One region of the Desulfovibrio sp. JC022 genome, then DNA from elsewhere that is predicted to be linked to it. Evidence: predicted binding sites of a transcription regulator. Region 1 holds the regulator's gene; each other region holds the start of a gene.
What was found. The regulator sigma-54, encoded in region 1, starts transcription at its own class of promoters, with help from an activator protein. The targets are predictions, from matches to a motif close to CTGGCACGGNNNNTGCTT.
Positions count from the first base shown of each region.

Region 2: a site for sigma-54 is predicted at 2,291-2,308, ahead of FMS18_RS06005 (glycyl radical protein). Genes of this name have one in related genera too.
Region 3: a site for sigma-54 is predicted at 1,544-1,561, ahead of FMS18_RS00190 (Spy/CpxP family protein refolding chaperone). Genes of this name have one in related genera too.
Region 4: a site for sigma-54 is predicted at 2,088-2,105, ahead of FMS18_RS06695 (ammonium transporter). Genes of this name have one in related genera too.

Region 1 is NZ_VOPZ01000002.1:5,300-9,242, forward strand. It holds gene rapZ (RNase adapter RapZ) at 1-664, opposite strand, end outside; gene FMS18_RS02990 (PTS sugar transporter subunit IIA) at 762-1,211, opposite strand; gene raiA (ribosome-associated translation inhibitor RaiA) at 1,215-1,751, opposite strand; gene rpoN (RNA polymerase factor sigma-54) at 1,803-3,218, opposite strand; gene lptB (LPS export ABC transporter ATP-binding protein) at 3,538-3,943, opposite strand, start outside.
Region 2 is NZ_VOPZ01000003.1:170,468-174,410, reverse strand. It holds gene FMS18_RS06005 (glycyl radical protein) at 1-2,221, opposite strand, end outside; gene FMS18_RS06000 (sigma-54-dependent Fis family transcriptional regulator) at 2,615-3,943, shown strand, end outside.
Region 3 is NZ_VOPZ01000001.1:38,766-42,708, forward strand. It holds gene FMS18_RS00180 (DUF4405 domain-containing protein) at 1-60, opposite strand, end outside; gene FMS18_RS00185 (Spy/CpxP family protein refolding chaperone) at 208-675, opposite strand; gene FMS18_RS00190 (Spy/CpxP family protein refolding chaperone) at 1,017-1,493, opposite strand; gene FMS18_RS00195 (ABC transporter ATP-binding protein) at 1,703-2,365, opposite strand; gene FMS18_RS00200 (ABC transporter permease) at 2,374-3,534, opposite strand; gene FMS18_RS00205 (DUF2318 domain-containing protein) at 3,547-3,943, opposite strand, start outside.
Region 4 is NZ_VOPZ01000003.1:335,562-339,504, forward strand. It holds gene FMS18_RS06680 (sigma-54-dependent Fis family transcriptional regulator) at 1-316, opposite strand, end outside; gene FMS18_RS06685 (hypothetical protein) at 639-872, shown strand; gene FMS18_RS06690 (metal ABC transporter solute-binding protein, Zn/Mn family) at 954-1,841, opposite strand; gene FMS18_RS06695 (ammonium transporter) at 2,234-3,436, shown strand; gene FMS18_RS06700 (P-II family nitrogen regulator) at 3,545-3,883, shown strand; gene FMS18_RS06705 (ACT domain-containing protein) at 3,884-3,943, shown strand, end outside.

The sequences.
Region 1 (3,943 bases):
CTAAAACATAATCAGAAATAACCTTATCCTGACCGGAAAACGGGCGAAGCTCTTCTTCAAAGTATGGATTAGGCAGAAAACGAAGATCCATAACCATATCCGCAGCAGTTGGCACATCATGCTTAAAACCAAAAGACATAACATGAACACGCAATCCACGGGTCTTCTCGCTGAGCTCGGCCCATTTTTCCTGAATCCTGCGCCGCAGATCATGAATGGAATAAGTAGTGGTATCAATGACCAGATCAGCCTGATTGCGGACTTCTCCAAGAGCTTCCTTCTCTTTTTCAAGAGCCTGCTCAAGACCGATATCTCTCGATTCAAGGGGGTGTAAACGGCGGGTGGTGGCGTATCTACGCACCAATTCCGGCAGACGTGCTTCAAGATAAAGAATACTTGGACGATACCCTTTGGAAGTTAGTTCTTCACGGGTGGCTTCCCAGTCGACACTGAATTCAAGCTGTCGCAGATCCATACCCAGCACCAGCCCACGGTAGGCATTGTCACGAGTATTGAAAAGTTCAACCAGACGCGGAAGCATCCCTGCGGGCAGTCCGTCAACACAGAAAAAACGCAGATCCTCGAAGACTTTCAGAACAGTAGATTTACCGGCACCGGAAAGCCCGGTAACAACAATCACAGGAAAGGAATCCACATCAACCACCCCAGTATCCTCCTTGTACAATAGCCCACAAACAAAATTAGCAATGACCTGAGTTCATTGCTAATCTGATTTTCATTGATTCCGTAAGATTCCGGATCTAGCCGAGACCGAGAAGTTTAAGCAAATCCTGCTTATCCCCGGTATCAATAAACGCCTGCCGGAAAGCTTCATCTTTAAGCTGCCGGGAAATCTGCGCCAGCACCTTCAAATGAGCACCGGCCCCCTGCTCGGGGGCCAGTACCATAAAGAATATCTTACATGGCTGCATGTCCAGAGATTCAAAGTCGACTCCCTCGCTGGAGCGGCCGACAACTACGACAATCTCTTCAAGACATTCCAGTTTACCGTGGGGGATGGCTATGCCATCCCCGATTCCGGTTGTTCCAAGTTTTTCACGATCATTAAGGACCTTAAGGGCATTTTCCACATCCACTTCCAGACCTGCGTCCTTGAGGGTGGAAACCATTTCTTTCAGAACTTCACTCTTATCAGAGGCCTGTAGTTCATGAACAACAAGGTCCTTCGCCAAATTATCAGTTATATTCATCAGTTAGTATCCCGGGTCAATTAAACCGAAATCGCCATTATTGCGGCGGTAGATTACATTTATAGCTTCGTTATCCGCATTGCGGAATACGAGGAATTCATGGTCGAGAGTCTGAAGCTGCTCTGCGGCTTCATCAATACTCATAGGCTTGGGAACAAAAGAGTCGGACTCGACAATTACAGGTTCCCTGTACTCTTCCTCTCCATAGCTGAGAATATCCATACGGGCAGGAGCTGCGTCCTTACGCCTGTGACTTCTCATCTTTTCATTTGCGCGGCGAAGCTGGGCTTCTAGCTTGTCCAGAACCATATCCACGGTGGAATACATGTCCTCGGACACTTCGTAAGCTGAGACATGTAAATGGTCGGAGGTAAAAACTACTTCCGCAACATGCCTGAACTTATCAACTGACAGATTCACCTGCATATCAGTATTGTCAGGGTTGCTGACGTACTTTACCAACTTGGAGAAACGGCTGTTTGCATATTCCTTAAGATGTTCGGATGCGTCGAAATTCTTAAAAGTAAATGCTACGTTCATAAAGAGCCTCCTTAGTAAGGGGTGAATATGCGTTGATTTCTCCGGACTACATTAGAATACCTTTTTCCTCTTGGATGAGGAGAGTATCCCCATTGCAGTCCTGTACTTGGCTACGGTCCTTCTGGCTATATTGACTTCCAGCTTCTCTTTGAGAATCTCAGCAATCTTCTCGTCGCTGAGGGGCTTCTTTCCGTCCTCTTCGCCGATCAACTTTTTGATCGTCGCCTTGACGGACTCGGAACCGACCTGAGATCCGTCATCCAGACCGAGAGCACTATTAAAAAAGAACTTAAGTTCATAGATTCCATGCGGAGTAGAAACATACTTATTAGTAGTGATTCGACTCACAGTGGATTCATGCATCTCGATGTCTTCCGCAACCTCCTTAAGGATAAGCGGTTTTAACTTGGTGACACCGTGGGCGAAAAATTCGCGCTGAAACCTCACTATGGATTCAAGAACTTTATATAAGGTGCGCTGCCGCTGGTACAGGCTCTTCATCAGCCATTGTGCGGAACGCATCTTGTCCTGAAAATATTCCTTATCATCTCCCTTGGTTGATGCCAACGTCTCCACATAAAAAGCATTCATCTGCAATTTAGGAAGACCGTCTTCGTTCAGAACTATGACAAAATCACCATCATATTCATAAACATAAGCATCCGGGCTGACATAGAAAGAGTCTCCACCTGAAAAACTTGCTCCGGGCAATGGATCAAGTGTCTGCATCAGATCAAGGTAACTCTTTAAATCCTCCATGCTGAGCTTGAACTTCCGAGCCAGCGGCTTGTAGCGTTTCTTCTCAAGATCATCCAGATGGTCCCGGACCAACGAGACCAGAATCGGATCATCATCAAGCTTCAATGCTTCCAGCTGGATAAGCAGACATTCCTGCGGAGTCCTTGCCGCCACGCCTACCGGATCGAAACGCTGGATGCGGTGAAGCACCTTTTCCACGTCTTCGATTTCAGCATAGCATGTTTCACATACTTCTTCCAAGTCTATCCGTAAAAAACCTCCCGAACTTAAATTACCCATAAGGCATTCGCCGATGGTCTTTTCTTCGTCGGTAAAATCAGAGAGGCTCATCTGCCAATGCAGATGCCCTTCAAGAGAAGCCGTCTTGGTCAGACGCGTTTCAAATGAAGTTCCTTCTTCATAAGATTCAGACTCGCGGGAAGCAGACTGCTTTGATGTGCTGGAGAATTCACCGAGATAGTTTTCCCACTCGGCTTCCTTGGAAATTTGTGCCTCTTCGGCCGTAGCGGTGCCTGCATCAGCATCAGCAGCGTCAGTTCTCTCCTGCGCTTCAGCTTCTTCAAGAATAGGATTCTCCATAAGCTCCTGATGGACACTATCCACCAGTTCCAGACGGGAGAGCTGCAACAACTTGATCGCCTGCTGCAACTGAGGAGTCATAACCAGCTGTTGAGTAAGCTTTAATTGTTGTCTAAGTTCCAATCCCATATATTCAGGCCACCTTATATTAGTCTCAAACTCAATTTATTTCAGTTAGTTGCACACCAAAGCAATAAAAAAAAATTTTATTAAACCTCAGCCTTGATTTGACTATGCCACATCCCATTACAAGATGCAACAAAGACCTCTGAATTATCTGATATTTAAGGATTTTTTACATACAGAATTTGTATATGAAAAAAGTGTACCAATGTTCGGGCAGACTGTAAATCAACAATGCCAAAATTAATCAAACTTTAGCCCAAAAAAGAGCCGGACTTCAAAAAATGAAGCCCGGCCTGAAAAACAAAATTAGCGTAAAAAACGACTACAAACTAAAACTATCACCCAGATAAAGCCTGCGTGCCTTGGTGTTCTTCACAATATTTTCCGGTGAACCGTTAAGGATAACCCTACCCTCGTAAACAAGATAGGCCCGGTCACAGATGGAGAGTGTTTCACGCACGTTGTGGTCAGAGATCAGAATTCCCAGCCCCATATCTTTCAGTGAAGAAATGATGTCCTGAATATCAATTACTGCGATGGGATCAATCCCCGCAAAGGGTTCGTCAAGCAGAATGAACTTCGGATTGTTAATCATGGCCCGTGCAATCTCAAGACGGCGGCGCTCACCACCGGAAAGATACATGGCCTTCTGGTCTGCCAAACGCAGAATACCCAGTTGGTCAAGCAGTTCATCCGCCCTTTTCGGCACATCTTTACCGGAAAGACCG
Region 2 (3,943 bases), on a different contig from region 1:
TGTTTACCAGACGTGCAGCACGTTCACGGTAGTTGAAGTTCTTGGTGGTGTAGTTGGAGAGCATTACTGCGGTAGGACCGTTTTTGTCTGCACCGTGGGATGCGGAAGAACCGTCGGACAGCGGAGTGAATGCGTAACGTCCGTTAGGAGTCGCGGATACAACTTTACCGAAAGGTACGTGGGAAGTGAAAGGCACGTAACGAACGTCGAGGTGTACGCCGAGTTCCATCTGGTATTTCTTAGCAAAGCTTACGCAGAGTTCATCCAGTTCTTTGGCAATGGAATCCGGGTAAGGATCGTTGTTACCGAAGCAGGGGATATTCTGGAGCATTGCGCGAACGTCTTCATGACCTTCGAAGTTTGACTTACAAGCTTCGATAACCTGTTCCATGGTCAGAGCTTTGTCTTCGAAGACAAGCTTCTTGATGGCAACGAGGGAGTCAACAACAGTACCGAGGCCCATGAATTCGAAGTAACCGAGGTCGATTCCGCCGGGTACGTCGGGCTGGTGCAGATCGGTGCAGCTTTCCATGCACAGGTCGTGCATTGCGGAACCGAAAGGTGTTGCGAAGTGGTTTTTACGCAGACGGATAACGTTAGCCTGCTGAACAAAGGCGTTCTTCAGGAAGTTGTTATGCTGTGCTTTGTAAGCATCGTAGAACTCGTCCCAAGTTTTGAAAGAACAAGGATCACCGGTTTCGATGGAGAGCTGCTTGTCGCCGTATTTCTGCATCTTTCCGTTGTAAAGAACCATCTCAACCGCTGCAGCGAAGTTGATGTAGGGGTTACCGGAAGTGTAGGTGTCGCGATTGGGCATTCTGATTTCTGCGCAACCGGATACAGCGTAGTCGTAAATTTCTTCGAACTTTGCGCCCTTGGAGAGGTGCAGGGGAATTACTTCTTCATCGTTGATCAGTTTCGGGAAACCGGAACCTTCTTTGATGGTTTCAGCAACTTCAGCAAGGAAACGCTCGGGGGAACGTGCGTGGATACGTGCAGCGAGGTCGGGGTAGTGATGCGGGAACTCACGTTTGGAACGCAGGAACAGGTAGGTGAGATCGTTGGTTGCATCAACGCCGTCTTTGGTCTGGCCACCGACGGTGACTGCTTCCCAGTGTGCGTAGCCTTCGTTGAATGCGCCGCCCTGAGGGGAGATGTAGAGGTCGATGAACTGAGCCATGCCTACATACATGCATTCGATGAATTCGATAGCCTGATCGTCGGTGAGGATACCGGCTTCTACATCCTGCTCGTAGTAGGGGTAGAGGTACTGGTCCATGCGGCCGTTGGAGATGATGGTACCGGTCTTCTGCTCGAGACGGGAGAACATCTGGGTGAACCACTGAGACTGTACAGCTTCGTGAAAGTTGGTAGCAGGCTGTTCGGGAACCTTGCGGCAGATTGCAGCCATGGTTTCCAGTTCAGCTTTGCGGGTAGGATCGGTTTCAGCAGCAGCTTTTTCAGCAGCGAAATCAGCGTGACGGTTAGCCCAAAGGACTACTGCGTCGCAGATGATAATGATCGCTTCGAGGAAAGGAATTTCCTGAGTGTTGGCTTTGGGGGAGAAAGTATCGACGTTGTCGAGTCTTTCCTGTGCTTCAGCACGGATGCCGCCGAAACCACGTTTCAAGATCTTTTCGAAATCGTGAACCCACTGCAGGGAGGAGCGGAAAGAAGAAGTTTCGTTAACGATGAAGCGGGATATGAGACCTTCAGGGTCATCGTAGGTCAGAGCGTGAACGTCTTCGGGCAGAGCCTGATTCAGTGCTTCGTGGTAGGTTTTACCTTTCCAGAAAGGAGCGATTTCTTCGATAACAATTTTAGCGTCTTCTTCAGTAATGGAGAAGGGAGAACCGGAACGTTTGGGCAGTTCTTCAACAGCCATGTCGAGGAAGTCACCGTCCAGTTCGGGGTAAAGGATGCCGTAACGACCGGGGTAGCCGGCACGACCGCAGAGCAGGTTGTCATCATCAATGTATACAGTGATGTTTTCTGCAACATTCTTCATGGCCTTGGCCCAGCGCAGGATCAGGGGCTGGCCTTCGGTTTTTTCCATGGACTTGGTGAAGTAAAGAGCGCGCTCAACATCAATGGCGGGCTTCTGATTCTCGATGGTATCAAGAATTTTGAAAACGCGTTTGTGAGTTTCGCGAAAAGGGTTAGCTTTACCTGCAATCTTATCTTCGAGCATCTGCTCATGAGGTGAACGACAACATTCCATTTGGATTCTCCTTCTATGTTTACTGTGGAAAATTTTTGACCACAATTGTGGGCGAATTACTTTTCCCTTGAGCATGGAGTGTGCCAAAATGAACAAGCCTCATAAGGTGTTGTAAATAAAAACTTTTTAGCTCTGCTTGTTTTTCGGAGGACGTTAGTGGGAAATAGGCCTCACGTTGCAATTCGGAAACAAAAATAGGTCTAGTCCGGTTTATCCAAGTAAAACGGGGAGTAATCACTTTGTGCAGTTTTGCAACGCAGACTTACTGGTTGTTGTTTTGCAACCTGTAGTGTTTTAAGGCATGAAAGCCGCCTCTTCCAAAAAAAGTTCAATTGGAGTAGGAATAAACTACTTTATTTAAGAGGTTGCTGAAGATTTAGGCTGGAGGGGAAAATGAACGAGCTTCGAGATCATGAATTTCAGATTGCCGCGAACAGGGCTTTACTCAAGAATCCTGAAATAAGATTTGCTTTTCAGGATTGCCTGATAGTTTTGCAAAATTATATTCCGGCTGATTACATCAGCCTCCATCTATTTGATGAGGGGTTGGGGATTATTGAAACAGTTGTTGATGCCACAGTTGATTCATCTCCTGAAATAAATAAAACCACGGTGCTTACGCCCGAGGCCCGTGAGATTGCTTCGGCAAGTATTGAGTACATTGACCCGCAGCAGCCGTATGAGATCATTGACCGTCTTGAAGATTCGGTAATGGCCCAGCAGTTGGGCCTTGATCTCGGAACCCCGGATTCCCCCAGTCTGGTTCTGGATCTCTGCCGTGACGGGGTCTATCTCGGTTCGGTTGCTTTAACTGCTGCGCCGGGAGTCTTATACACCCATGAACACGGTGCCTTAATGGCCTTATTGCACGATACAATAGCCTGCGTTGTTTCACAGTTTTTAAATTTTCGGGAATGCATCCGGTTGCGGGCCAGCCTTGCCGACCGGACCAGCCTTTTGCAGGGGGGATTGAACAGTACTCCTGACCATGGGGTGGTCGGTTCAGACGGAGGGCTTAAGGATGCTTTCGATTCCTGCACGCAGGTTGCGCCGACGCAGGCCCCTGTTTTGCTGCTGGGTGAAACCGGTACCGGTAAAGAAGTTCTGGCCGGTGCTATTCACCGCCTGTCCGGTCAGAGCGAGGGGCCTTTTGTTAAGGTTAATTGCGGGGGGATTCCTGCTACCCTGCTGGAAAGTGCTCTCTTTGGACACCGCAAGGGTGCTTTTACCGGTGCAGCTAAAGATGCTGCGGGCTATTTTGAGCGTGCCCGTGGCGGGACAATTTTTCTGGATGAGATCGGCGAACTTTCCCTTGAGGCCCAAACAAGGTTCCTGCATGTTTTGCAGGACGGCAGCTTTGAGCGCGTAGGCGGGAGCAAGCCTCGAGTTGCAGATGTGCGGGTTGTTGCCGCAACCCACCGCAATCTAGCAGAATTGGTGGAACTGGGAGCATTCCGGCAGGATCTGTTTTTCAGACTCAATGTTTTTCCTATTACAATTCCGCCGTTGAGATTGCGCAGGAGTGATATTCCCCCGCTTACGGCTCATTTTATCAAAAAAATTGCCGGGGAGATGAGTCTGGAGATTCTTCCCGTGCTGGCTCCCGGAGCTGTGGACAGCCTGCTCGATTACAACTGGCCGGGAAATGTTCGTGAGCTTGAGAATGTTATTGAGAGGGCTGTCATAACGCAGCGTGGGCTGCCGTTGAGTTTTGAGTTGTCC
Region 3 (3,943 bases), on a different contig from region 1:
GGTAATAATCAGGACTATGAACGAAAAGAAGCTGGTCAGGGATGTGATTTTTCTAAACATACAATTCTCCTTTGATTTGCTCTGATATTAGTAGCTTAAATAGTCCTGAATGTGGAAGATTATTTAATAAAAAAAGGAGGACCAAGCAGTCCTCCTTTTTACCCGTTTTCCTGTAATTAAGTGTAGATGAACGTTATTTAAAGGGTTTTAGGAACCTTGGCCCGGACATCCGCCGGCGGGGCAGTTGCCCTGCCGAGAGTTACCGCAGCCTCTGCCGCCCTTACCGAATCCCTGCCCCATGGGCGGGAAGGTCAGGCCGGTTTCTTTTTCTATTTCTTCAGCCATTTTGTTGTGTTCTGCGTAAAGCTTATTCCGTACTTCGGTGAGTTCCTTTACCAGAGCATGGATGGTATCCTTGTCTGCTTTGCCGGACTCTACCAGAGCGTTGAGTTCAGTGTGTTTTGCCCACTGATCGCTTTTCAGGGTCTGGAATGTGGATTCATATTTTTTGATGATGTCCTGCACCTGCTGTTGTTTTTCAGGTGTCAGTTGCTCATATGCAGCCCAGTTACCATTGTGGTAGCCGGTATTCCGGTAACCGTTGCGTGCCATGGCGACAGAAGCTACTGCCAGAACCAGCACGACGATCAGCGGAATCAGAGTTTTTCTCTTCATATGATCTCCTGATGCGGTTAAAAGTTGTTGCCCTCTCAGTCTGTCATAAAGCATGTGGCGTGCCAAAACTGGAAGGTTAGTATAATCAGTGTGTTATGCTGTTTTGTGCAAGAGTTGGGATAGGTGTAAGTGCAAAGTGTATGTGCAGGTGATTGCACAAGAAGTGCACGCTCACCTGCATTAAGCTTAAATCTTCTAGAAGATGACAGATTTAAAGCGTGGAAAGAGATTGGTAGTACTTTATTAAAATTAAAAAAGGAGGCCCGGGGAGGGGCCTCCTTATAACAGGGGGAAGGAGTGTTCTATTTCTATGCAGGGGATGATGAAATTATTTATCTAGCTTAAGAGTTCCAGTGCCCTCTATTGTCATTGTTATGTCTGCGTCCTTTGCGGGTACCGTCGTCATCAAAGCCGCGACCGCCTCCGAAACCGCGCATGGGCATATCAATGCCGGTGGCTGCTTCGAGTTCTTCATTGACCTGTTTGCGGAGGTCATAGCCCTTGGTCCTGAGTTCTACCATTTCTTTGACCAGCTTGCTGATAGTTTTCTGGTCGGCCTTGCCGGAATCGACCAGTGCGTTCAATTCGGTGCGCTTAGCCCACATCTGGGTTTTGATGGTCTGGAATTCGTCTTGATGCTTCTGGAAGATGGCTTTTACTTCCAGCTGTTTTTCAGGGGTAAGCTGTTCGAAGATCTGGCGGGGACCGTTATGGTATCCATTGTGGTCGTTTCTGTGGTTGCCCCCGCGGGCCATTGCTGTTCCGGCCATGGCCATTACCATAATTGCTACTACGGGAATCACGATTTTCTTTTTCATGGTTCTCTCCTTGGAGTTGTATGAGTTCTTGTTGTCTCGTAATTCTCCTAAAGCACAGGCCGTGCCATTTTACGTAAGATGTTAAACCTTTTGAATTTATGGTTAAATGTATACTTTTTTAGTCTGAAAATGAATATGCAAAGATCTGCGCAAGCCTGCACATCTTGTGCATTATAAATGTAAAAATGCACTTATAAAACTTAATGTTTCTAAAGAGTTCTGCCGTCTTCCAGTAAAATAGTATCCTTAGCCATGCTGGCATGGACCCGCTCGTGGGTGACCATGGCAATGGTCAATCCCTCATCATTGAGATCCTGAAGGATTCCCATGATTTCATTGCCTGTAGCTTTGTCCAGACTGCCGCACGGTTCGTCGGCAAAGAGGATTGAGGGTGACTTTACGAGAGCTCTTGCAATGGCTACCCGCTGCTGCTCGCCCCCGGAAAGCTGTCCCGGAAGGCGGTTCTCTTTACCCTTTAAGCCGACCCGCTCAAGGCAGGTCCGTCCGTGCTCCAGCAGTTGTTCGTTTGCTGGTCGCAGACTGTCCAGAAAGGGCAGGAGTACATTTTCGTGGGCGGTCAGGTAAGGGAGCAGGTGGTGCGACTGAAAGATAATGGAGAATTCATCTTTCCTGAGCCTGTCGATTTCAGAGCCGGACAGAGAAGTTATTTCACGGTCTTTGAAGTAAACTGTTCCCTGTTCAGGGCGGAGCAGGCTGGAGATAACGCTTAGCAGGGTTGATTTACCGGAGCCGGAGCGGCCGACAATGGAGGTGAATCCATTTTCAGGGATAGTGATTGAAACATCGTCCAGTACAGTTACAGCTGTGGGACCTTCACCATAACTATGGGTAATTGATTCTGTTTTAAGCATAGTTGTCCTTACAGTGAAACAAGGGTTCTTGATGGATCAACGCGGGTAGCGCGAAGTGACGGGATAGTGGCTGAGAGAACAGCCAGTCCTGAAACAGCCAGAAAAGTGATTCCGAAGGCAAGTGGGTCAAAAACTATTTCTGCTTCCCCCATATTCAGGTTCTTGAGGATTTCTCCGCTGGCAAAGAAACCACCCAGATAACCTAGAATTCCTGAGATACAACCCATGAGCAGTGCCTCAAGGCAGAAGATGGAAAAGACCGATCCTGTGGAAAATCCCAGCGAGCGCATGAGACCGATTTCGGTTTTGCGTTCATTTACTGCCGAGAAAATGGAAAGTCCGATCATGAAGCAGGCGGTGAGCAGGATCACTCCGCTAACAGTCCAAGCCATTTGATTTACAAAGCTGATGGCGGACATGCGTTGCTTAACCACATGTTGCAGGGCTTTCACTTCCGCACCGGGGACTACTTTGACGATCTGCTGTACTATTTCATCAATGGGGCATCCGGCACATAGTGCGGCTACTTCAATGAAATGAACGGCTCCGGGCCGTCCTACGCTGTTACGCAGCAGGTCGATATCCATAAAGATCACGTTATCATCCTCGGTTCCGGTGGGGTCGAGGATTCCGGCTGTCAGGAGTTTGTTTCCTTCTATCTCAAGTGTTTCTTCAGGTTTTATTCCTAATTTGCGGGCGGCATTGAAACCGAGCAGGATTTCATTTTGATTTTCCGGGAAGCGGCCCAGCGGATACCAGTGTGTTTTGATACTTAATTCATCAGCCATGCTGACCCCGACCACTGCCACCTGTTGACCTTTAATCTTCGAAATAGCAGCGAATTTGGGCGCAACAGCACTGAGCCGTTCTTTCAATTCAATGGACCGGATCGATTTCAGTACCGGAGTCCCGTCAAGCTCATGTGATCCGTAGGCCACGTTGCCGAGGTCCAGACCGCCGTAGCTGACCGAGAGGGATTCGGTCTTCGGGGTGATCAGTATGTTGGCCCCGAATTTACTCATTTTTTCTTCAAGGCTGTTGCCCACTACGGTGGAAAGAAGCTGGATGGAAACCACGGACATTACTCCCACGGTGAATACCGCGCAGAGCAGTATTGTGCGCAAGGGTCTTCGTCCAAGGTTACGCAGGGGGATAGTGAAAAGGTTCATGTGTTGCGCTCCTTAGAAATATATGGCCCCGGATCTGACAGCATCCAGTGAGATTACAAGCTTATCACCTTCAGTCCGTCTTTCCAGCGGTGAAGGATTGCAGCCGCCTTTGACCACATTTATGCGTGTGGAATGGAAGCGCATGCCGCAGTTGTTGCAGACCATAAAGTCCCCCTGCTGGGAATATCCCTTTTTGGAACGGTAGCAGACGTCGCAGGCATCAAAGGCCGCCCTGATGGTTCCGTCCTTGCTGCGGACCACAAAGAAACGAATTTCTTTTCCGTCCATATTTATTGAATAGTAATGGGCCTCGCCGTCATTTACTTCATTTATAGGGATAGTAAGTTTCTGCGGCCCTATTTCCATTCCGGCAAATCCATTTGTGGGCAGCAGCAGAAAGGCCAAAATC
Region 4 (3,943 bases), on a different contig from region 1:
GTTTACTTTTGATTTTGAAATCTTTTTCCAGAGAACTGTAGTGTCGTGAGTCCCCGGCTTCGGCAATGGTCATTTCGTCGTTCTGGATAACCCAGCCCACAATACTCTGATCCTGCGGAGATATTTGTATACCCTTCACGTCTTCGCTTTTTTCTCCAAGGGCTTCGACGCATTCGTACATGTCGTCGCGTTTCAGCCAGAGTGATCCTCGCTCAACGTTTTGCAGTTTCAGCAGCAGGGCCAGAATTTGCTTTTGCAGCTTTTCCGGGTCTAATTCTTGAGAAAGGGCCTTGTAATCATTAATGGATATAGTCATAATAAAGGGTTGTGAATCACGTTTGTTGATATTATTATTTGGGTATAATCTTTAAATATCGTTAAAGTAGTGCTGGGTCAACAGTAATTGCACGTTGAGCAATGGAGGCTGATCTCTTGTTTATGGGCTAAGTCCTTTTAAACAGTGCTCTCTGGAAGTCTTAATGTTTTTTGGCACGGAAGGTGCTTTATGGAGAGTAGCTTGTTAGTCAAGTATGGACCGGAGAGCCCACTCCACCTCCCCGACCCCTCCGGGCTCTCCGGTCCATAAACTTTTCAAATGCAAATTCGACGCAATTCCTCGAATATATGGAGATGACCTGATGAGTAGTGTTGAAACTCTTATGTCCATGCACCGTGAAGATATGGCCCTCTTAAGAACTGAAGCCAAGCAGGCCAGAAAAGAGAGGTTGGATAATAACCGTGAGATGGATCTGGCATTTAAAGACTTGCGCAGCAAACTTTCGGCTGAAATGCCGGTAACGAGTTCTTTTTCCATAAAACTTCGCGCTCCATTTGCAGTAATGACTGCTTTGATGGGAGTTCTTAGTTTTTAAATAGTTTTGTGTCCGGCTGTAGCAGTCGGAAAATCGCCTTGAAAAATCCCGTTCGTCAGCTGACGAACGGGATTTTTGTTTTTAACGTTCTTTTATAAAAGTTGCGGCGGTGCGACGTAGGTTTTCGGCCCAGTCTTCGGCCAGCGGATCGGCAGTCAATGTTTCCGCTCCTATGGAGCTTGCTATGGCGCGTGCGCTTTTTTGTGAGAATTGGGGCTGGATAAAAATGGCTTTTACTGAATTCTTCTTTGCAAACTTTATCAGCTGAGTCAGTTCCTTGGGGCTTGGTTCTTTGCCTTCAAGTTCAATGGGGATCTGGTTCAGGCCGTAGGTGCGGGCAAAGTATCCCCATGAAGGGTGGTAGACCATAAAACTGAATCTTTCTCCTTTTGGGGTGAATATGTTCAGTAATTCTGAATCCAGCTTGTTTATTTCTGCTGCAAAATTCAGGTAGTTGCTGGTGTATGCTTCTGTGTTTGCGGGATCATGCTCAATCAAAACGTCTCTAATCTGCTGGCTGATGATTCTGACCAGTGGCGGTGAAAGCCATACGTGCGGATCGGTTATTTGGGTTGTTTCGTGTTCGTTGTGGTGTTTGTGTTCGTCTTCGTCATGAACGTGTGTTTTCATGGTCTGATGAACAACAGTTTTTCCAAGGTTTATAATCTCGAGTTTGTCATTGGCAGATCTGAAGCGCGGGATCCATGCCCGCTCAAAAGGTACTCCGATAGCAAAGTATATTTCTGATTTGCTTAGCAGGGCCATCTGGCGAGGTTGCGGTTCATAGGTGGCCGGGCTGCTTCCCGGTTTGACCATGATATTTGCTTTTACTTTTTCTCCTCCGATTTTCTCCACAAAATATTTCAAGGGTGCGATGGATACTGTTGTTTGAAGTTTTGCTGCCGAAACTGTTGAGCAGGTCAGCAGTAGGGCAAGTATGCTCAGTGCGATTGTTTTTGTTGTTTTCATGTGTTCTCTCTGTGTTTGATATTCAATCTCATTTAGTTGAAGGTGTATCATATTATATATGATGTCAATCGCTGTTGTCATTGCTTGTTTTGTGTGTAGGGCGAAAGAATTAATTGAGAAGGTTTGCTTTGTGTGTTTTTTAAAATTGTTTTTTAGTTCTATTTAGCTTTATTGGTTTTACTCTTGTTTTTGCAAAAATGTTTTATGTGGTTTTTTTGGGTTGTTTTTTTGTTTAATCCGCTTGTTTTGGCACAAAGAGTGCTTGGCTAGTATGAGAAATGCATTTTTGAAGGGTTGATTTTCTAAAATTGTAAAAACAGTGGCTAAAAAACATTGTCTGAAAGACATAAATGTAAAAACAACAGATTCAAAACAGCAGGGGTTAACAAAAAATGAATTCGGCGGATACTTCTTTCATTCTTATTTGTGCGGCTCTGGTCATGTTCATGACGCCGGGGCTGGCTCTTTTTTATGGCGGTATGGTGCGCAGCAAAAATGTGCTGGCGACAATTATGCAGAGTTTTATCATGCTTGGGCTGGTTTCGATCATCTGGACTGTAGTCGGTTATTCACTTTCTTTTGGTACAGATATTGGCGGACTCATCGGCGGTATGGATTTCTTTGCCCTTAACGGCGTGGGTATGGATACAGCCGGGAGTCCTGCCGACAACCTGCCTCATCTTTTATTCATGATATTTCAGTGCATGTTCGCGGTTATCACTCCCGCGCTGATCACCGGGGCCTTTGCCGAGCGTATGAAGTTCGGGGCTTTGCTTGTCTTTTCATCTTTCTGGGTTGTTCTTGTTTATGCTCCCATGTGCCACTGGGTCTGGGGCGGCGGCTGGATGGGGGATCACGGTGCCCTTGATTTCGCGGGCGGTGCGGTTGTGCACATGAGTTCCGCAGCAGCAGCCCTTGCCGGCTGTCTGGTCATGGGCAAACGTAAAGGATACGGACGTGAACCTTTCATCCCCCACAACCTGCCCATGACCCTGCTCGGTGCCGGGATGCTCTGGTTCGGCTGGTTCGGCTTCAATGCCGGCTCCGCTCTTGCTGCCAACGGTCTGGCTGCCAATGCTTTTGTTACCACTCATCTTGCTGCGGCTGCCGCGGTTCTCGGTTGGTTGCTGGTTGAAGCCATGCATGGCGGCAAACCTACAACTCTCGGTGCGGCATCAGGTGCTGTTGCCGGGCTGGTGGCCATTACTCCGGCTGCGGGATTTGTCACTCCCATGGCTTCAATTGTCATTGGTTTTGGCGGTGGTATGGTCTGCTACGGCGGTGTACTCATGAAAACAAAATTCGGCTATGATGACTCTCTCGATGTTGTTGGTATCCACGGTCTCGGTGGAACTTACGGTGCCATTGCCACCGGGCTTTTTGCCAGCATAGGCGCGGAAGGTCTGTTCTATGGTAACGCTTCCCAGCTTTGGATTCAGATCGAATCCTGTATCGCCACTTGGGGATACTGCTTTGCGGTCAGCTGGGTTCTGTTTAAACTGATCGATAAATTTTACGGCTTGCGCCCTTCCGAGGAAGATGAAGTCTCCGGGCTGGATGTCTCGGAGCACAGCGAAGCCGGATACCAGATTTAGAATTAAGATGATGCGCTTCGCGTTTTTTGATTATTTGATTTCGGTTCCGGCGGGCAGAGGGGGTAACCCCCTCTGCACTCCTTAATAGTTAAGACAGGATAAATTCTTATGAGAAAGATTGAAATAATTGTAAGGCCTTTTAAGGTCGATGATGTGAAGGATGCCATTGCCGCTCTTGGTCTCAAGGGCATGACCGTTACTGACGTTAAAGGTTTCGGACGTCAGGGAGGGCACAAGGAAGTCTACCGTGGTGCCGAGTATCAGGTGGATTTCATTGCCAAGACCAAGGTTGAGATTGTGGTTGATGCTGACCGGGTTCCCGAAGTCATTGACGCGGTCAGTGAAGCAGCCAAAACCGGAAAAGTCGGTGACGGCAAGATATTTGTTATCCCGGTTGAAGAAGTTGTGCGTATCCGCACCGGTGAGACCGGGCCGGATGCCATTTAAATGAATGCCGGAAATATCCCTGAATCTTCCATAGACCGCTTGCTGGCGGGACGCGAAATA